2 regions of the Vreelandella neptunia genome follow, and region 2 is predicted to be linked to the other one. Evidence: predicted binding sites of a transcription regulator. Region 2 holds the regulator's gene; the other holds the start of a gene.
What was found. Region 2 encodes LexA, which represses DNA repair genes until DNA is damaged. Its sites were predicted from a motif close to TACTGTNTANNTANACAGTA; they were not measured.
Positions count from the first base shown of each region.

Region 1: ruvA (Holliday junction branch migration protein RuvA) is a predicted target of LexA. The motif match lies at 1,832-1,851, and genes of this name have one in related genera.

Region 1 covers NZ_CP140255.1:2,251,403-2,254,540, reverse strand. The annotation lists gene aspS (aspartate--tRNA ligase) at 1-1,164, shown strand, start outside; gene ruvC (crossover junction endodeoxyribonuclease RuvC) at 1,244-1,807, shown strand; gene ruvA (Holliday junction branch migration protein RuvA) at 1,913-2,521, shown strand; gene ruvB (Holliday junction branch migration DNA helicase RuvB) at 2,603-3,138, shown strand, end outside.
Region 2 covers NZ_CP140255.1:2,005,391-2,008,528, reverse strand. The annotation lists gene SR894_RS09345 (L,D-transpeptidase) at 1-95, opposite strand, end outside; gene SR894_RS09340 (TetR/AcrR family transcriptional regulator) at 73-765, opposite strand; gene lexA (transcriptional repressor LexA) at 1,177-1,857, shown strand; gene SR894_RS09330 (energy-coupling factor ABC transporter permease) at 2,030-2,701, opposite strand; gene purU (formyltetrahydrofolate deformylase) at 2,726-3,138, opposite strand, start outside.

The sequences.
Region 1 (3,138 bases), 250 kb from region 2:
GGTTTTGACCGCTATTACCAAATTGCCAAGTGTTTCCGCGATGAAGATTTGCGCGCCGACCGTCAGCCTGAGTTCACCCAGATTGATATCGAGGCGTCGTTTGTGGAAGAGAACGACATCATGGGCATTACCGAAGCCATGATTCGTCAGCTATTCCAAGAAGTGCTGAAGGTAGAGTTGCCAGAATTTCCGCGCATGACCTGGCAGGAGGCGATGGATCGTTTCGGTTCCGATAAGCCTGATCTGCGTATCCCGCTGGAACTGACCGATGTCGATGACCTGATGCAGCAGGTTAACTTCAACGTCTTCTCTGGCCCCGCCAAGGCTGATGATGGTCGCGTCGCGGCACTGAAAGTACCCGGTGGCGCCAAGCTGTCGCGCAAAGAGATCGACGAATATACCAAGTTTGTCGGCATCTACGGCGCCAAAGGTTTGGCGTGGATCAAGGTCAACGAGCGCGCCAAAGGGCTTGAAGGTCTGCAGTCTCCGATCGTCAAGTTTATGGAAAACATCGTTGAAGAGCTGCTCGACCGCGTGGGCGCAGAAGATGGTGACATCATCTTCTTCGGTGCCGATAAAGCGCGAATCGTTAACGAAGCCATTGGCGCGCTGCGCGTCAAGCTCGGTGCTGACCTGGAACTCTATACTCAAGAGTGGGCGCCACTGTGGGTAGTCGACTTCCCAATGTTTGAAGCCGACGACAACGGCCGCCTTAGCCCACTGCACCACCCCTTTACCGCGCCTTCCTGCACACCGGAAGAGCTCAAGGCCGATCCTGCCAACGCGCTTTCACGCGCTTACGATATGGTGCTCAACGGTACCGAATTGGGCGGCGGCTCTATTCGTATCCACGATCAGACCATGCAGAGCACGGTGTTTGAGATTCTAGGCATTGGTGAAGAAGAAGCCCAAGAGAAATTTGGCTTCCTGCTGGATGCACTGCAGTACGGTGCGCCGCCTCATGGTGGCTTAGCCTTTGGCTTGGATCGCTTGGTCATGCTGATGGTTGGTGCCAAGACTATTCGTGAAGTCATCGCCTTCCCGAAAACCCAAAGCGCTGCCTGTTTGATGACCAATGCACCGGGCGAAGTCAGCCCCGAGCAGTTGAAAGATTTGAACATCCGTCTACGTCAGAAAGTCAAAGCGGAACCCGCCGCCGAATAAATCGGTTTGGATGGCTGCTCAACACCGACGCCGTGGCGTCGGTGTTTTTGTATGTTCTAGTCACACGAGTATCGACGCCATGGAAGAGCAAAAGTCCGTCGTACCCATTCGCATTTTGGGCATAGACCCTGGCTCCCGGGTAACCGGTTACGGGGTGATCGATATTATTGGCGTTAAACCTTGCTACGTAGCGAGTGGCTGTATCCGCACGGCAGAAGGGGCCTTGGAGCAGCGCTTGGCGCAAATTTACGCCGGCCTTAGCGAAGTCGTCGGCCTGCATCGACCCTGCCAGGTGGCCATTGAGCGGGTCTTTATGGCCAAAAACCCCGATTCAGCGCTGAAGCTGGGCCAGGCTCGGGGGGCGGCAATGGTGTGTATGGCCAATCATGGCTTAAGCCTTGCCGAATACGCCGCGCGGCAGATAAAGCAGGCGGTGACTGGCCAGGGCGGCGCGGATAAAGAGCAGGTGCAGCATATGGTGACAGCAATTCTGCAGCTCTCTGCTACCCCACAAGCTGACGCCGCCGACGCGTTAGCCATTGCGTTAACCCATGCTTATAACGGCTCTGTGTTTAGCAGCCATGGCTTGCCCGCCGCGCCATCTCGGGGCCGCCGTCGCTCAACTGGACGCTGGCGGCTTTAATTCCCGCTGTGCCGGTGGCTGAACTACTGGTCACCTGTACAGAGTCGCTTTATAGTAATCACCTGTTTTTCACTCTATTTTTTTCATTCCGGTGCGAGCGTATTTATGATTGGACGTCTGAGTGGTCAGCTAGTGGCAAAGCAACCTCCCTGGATTGTGATCGACGTTCATGGCGTAGGTTACGAACTGGAAACCTCAATGAATACGCTGGTCGCACTTCCGGCGATTAACGAGAGCGTCTCATTATTTACCCATTTAACCATTCGTGATGACGCCCACTTACTTTATGGCTTCGGCCGTGAGCATGAACGTGCTTTGTTCCGTGCCTTGATCAAAGTCAATGGCGTAGGGCCCAAGCTTGCACTAGCCATCCTGTCGGGCATGGACGAAGACGCCTTTATGCGCTGCGTCCGTGACGACGACAGCAAGGCGCTGACATCACTGCCAGGGGTGGGCAAGAAAACTGCTGAGCGGCTGATTATTGAAATGCGCGACCGTTTCCCCGAGTGGGAAGATGGCAGCAACGCGCTACTACCCCTTGAGGCCACCAATGGCCGTGCTTCTGCCCGCGATAGTCTTGCCGATGCGGAAGCCGCGTTAGTCAGCTTGGGGTATAAACTGACTGAGGCCTCGAAAATGCTCGCCGATATCGATCCCAACCAGTCTACCGAAGCGCTTATTAAAGCCGCGCTCACCCAACGCATGAGTGGTTAGAACGGAATAAATAACAAATTGCGGGTAGCGGATAGAGCTTTGTGAATAGACCTTTTTGAATTGCCATAAAGAAGAGCACCTATGTTAGAACACGATCGGCTGATCGCCGCTGAACCTGAACAGGGAGAGGGGCGCATTGATTACGCGATTCGCCCCAAGCGGCTGGATGACTATATTGGCCAGCCGCGTGTGCGTGAACAGCTGGAAATCTTTATCGGCGCCGCACGGCTGCGTGAAGAGAGCCTGGATCACACTCTGGTATTTGGCCCCCCGGGGTTAGGTAAAACGACCCTCGCGCATATTATTGCCACCGAGATGGGCGTCGGTATGAAGTCGACTTCCGGGCCGGTACTCGAGCGGGCAGGCGATCTAGCCGCCATGCTGACTAATTTAGAGCCTGGCGACGTACTCTTTATCGATGAAATTCATCGCCTGTCGCCGGTGGTAGAGGAAGTGCTCTACCCGGCCATGGAAGATTTTCAGCTCGACATCATGATTGGTGAAGGGCCTGCGGCGCGTTCGATTAAACTGGATCTTCCGCGCTTCACCCTGGTAGGTGCTACTACTCGGGCAGGGTTATTGACCTCCCCGCTGCGCGATCGGTTTGGTATCGTGCA
Region 2 (3,138 bases):
GGCCCTCGCCAACAGCGCAGCGCCTGTTGGGTAGTATCAATCTCCAGCCAGATATTCTCAGTGGGAGGTAGCTCAGCTAGCGTAGGCGTTCGCATGTTTTCCTTCTTCAGGTTTGGCTTCTTCAAGGGTCATGGGTAACGGCGCATTCATGGCAGCCACAACGACAGGAAGCAAGCGTCTGACCAAATCACGCACCGAGACCTGTTCGTGGTAATCCTTCTCCGCGATATCGCGCAGTGCATCGAGGCCAGAAAGGGTAAATATTACCGTCCCAAGCATAAAGTGTAGCCGCCAAAAGCGCTCAGCGTCAGGCAGATCCGGCGTTGCTTTACGTACAAGCTCGGTGAAGCGGGTAAACACATCACCATACTCTTGCTGGATATAGCGCCTGAGATGCCCCTGTGCCTGGCTGTAGGCAAGACCGAGCAAGCGCATGAACACTTTTAAGCTATTACGTTCGGCGGGTACCGCAAGAACGGTGGTGGCCATGGTTTCGAGCAGTGTTTCAAGTGGAATAACACGACCAGCGTGTTGGCCTTCCAGCTCATCCAGCGCGGTATGAAAACGCTGAGTAAAAGGATCCAAATAGCGGGAAAAAACGGCCTGAATCAGGGCTTTTTTGGAACCAAAATGGTAATTAACAGCGGCCAGGTTAACGCGCGCTTTGCTAGTGATGTTGCGCAGCGAAGTTTCGGCAAAACCCCGCTCTGCAAACAGCACCTCAGCAGTATCGAGTATACGGGTCACCGTATCAGATTGAGCCATGTCGCTCTCCAGGGAAACAGGTGTTTAAAACATAGCAAAATACTATGCCATAACCTTGGTGGGCTCAACGCTTGATTTACTGACAAAATGTGGCAGGTTAAATAAGCAGAAACTTAGTTTCAAACGATTAAGGGGCCTCTGTTTAACGTAATGAGCGAAGACCAGACAAGGCAAAAATCAACGAAAAAGCGGAGTTTACGGGTTGTAAATGAGCATTTTGAGGCGATTTTTAACGCCGTATGGTCGAGCGCAATAGTTAATCAGAGGTTTCTTAGGAAAATTGTATAGACATAGTCGATAGGCACTGACAGGCCATATACTGGACAGAGGAACATACTGTATACTTAAACACTTATTGATTAAGTCGACATTTAGCTTGTTACTGTCTATTCACTATTTATGGAGTCTGGTATGTCGCGTCCGCTAACCGCTCGCCAACAGCACGTGTTTGATTTTATCGTTAAGACTATGGGCGAATTTGGCTACCCTCCTACCCGTGCTGAGATTGCCAAAGCACTCGGCTTCCGCTCCCCCAATGCGGCTGAAGAGCACCTGCGCGCGCTGGAACGCAAAGGCGTTATTCGCATTATCCGCAACACGTCTCGAGGCATTCGCCTGCCCAACCAGGAACCTCAAGAGACCCTCGATAGCGCAGTCACCGCGTTACCCGCTGCCAACGTTGAACCCCTGCCCGCTGGCCTGCCAGTGATCGGTGAGGTGGCCGCTGGAAGCCCCATTTTAGCCGCTGAACATATTGATCGTTACTGCCCCCTACCGGCTGAGTACTTCACGCCCAAAGCTGACTACCTGCTGCGTGTGCGCGGGCTTTCCATGAAGGATATTGGCATTTTGGAGGGTGATTTATTGGCGGTTCATCGCACCGACCGAGTGCGCGATGGCCAGATTGTGGTTGCCCGCTTAGACGATGAAGTAACGGTTAAACGCTTCAAACGCCAGGGGCATCAAGTGACGCTGTTTGCAGAGAACCCTGATTTTGCGCCCATTGAAATCGACCTGCGCTCCCAATCCCTCGATATCGAAGGCGTTGGAGTCGGAGTGATTCGAGGCGGTAACGGCCAGGCACTCGGCTAGCAGCCTGTCGGACTTAACACTGATCTACTGCGAATCCCGGTATTTTGGCCAACTTTATTCGATCGATTTCGTTAAATAGCGCGCTATTCGCCTCAATCGATCGATAAATTTGGCTCAAAATCCGTGCTTCTCGCGACGATCGGTCAAGCCCGACAGGCTGCTAGTCCCCACACTATTGCATGTCGATATAGCGGTGGTCATTGAAGGTGGCCACCCAGTTAGGGTGATAGACCAATAAAATACTTAGCAGCATGCCGGTAATAAACGCCTCTGAAGGCATTAACAAGGGCAGGAAGCGCGCGTACTCCTGGGCAAGGTAGATCGCCTCAGGGTCAGTCCCTGCGACGATAATCAGCACTACCGCCGCCAGACCTCCCCCTAGCGTTGCCAGCGCCGCGCCAAAAAAGCCGCAGGCAAACAGAAAGACCATCAAGTTATCCGGCAGGCGGCGATCTACCAGCCGCCATACCGTGCCAATAACGGCCGCCGGAACGATCCCGGTAACCAGCACATTTGCCCCCAACAACATCCATTCATTGCGACCAATCACCACCATGGCGATATTGATCAGCACGTTGCTGATCAGCGCTAACGGCGCTTTAAAAACCAGTGTCATCAATACCGTAAAGACAAGGTGCAGCGTTAGCCAATCAACCGCCTGCGCGCGAAGCTGCCACATAAGCATCACCGCCAGCGTGGCGCCTAACCAGCGGTGCTGAAGCGCGGTATCCTCGATCAATACCTGCCAGGGCCGCCGCCAAAGTGTCCACGCTATCACGCCCAGCGAGAGTAGCCAGGTGAGCAGCAGCGCCCAGGGCGCTAGTACACTTTGCGCAAATGACATGGCGGCCTCTAGGGTTGATGAGCGTTAACTAAATACCACTGTCTTGTTGCCGTGCACCAGCACGCGATCTTCCAAGTGCCAGCGCAAGCCCCGAGCGAGCACGGCTTTTTCTACATCACGTCCAAAGCGCACTAGATCAGTGGGTGTGTGGCAGTGGCTAACACGATGGATATCCTGTTCGATGATAGGACCTGCGTCGAGTTCCTCGGTTACATAGTGACAGGTAGCGCCGATCAGTTTAACGCCACGCTGGTAGGCTTGATGGTAAGGCTTAGCCCCGGCAAAAGAGGGCAAAAAGCTGTGGTGAATATTGATCACTCGCCCCGCATAGCGCGCGCACAGCTCGGGGGGCAGTATTTGCATATAGCGCGCCAGCACCACGCAGTCAGCGCGAGCGCTGTCGATTTCAGCTTGAACCTTGGCAAACGACGCTTGCT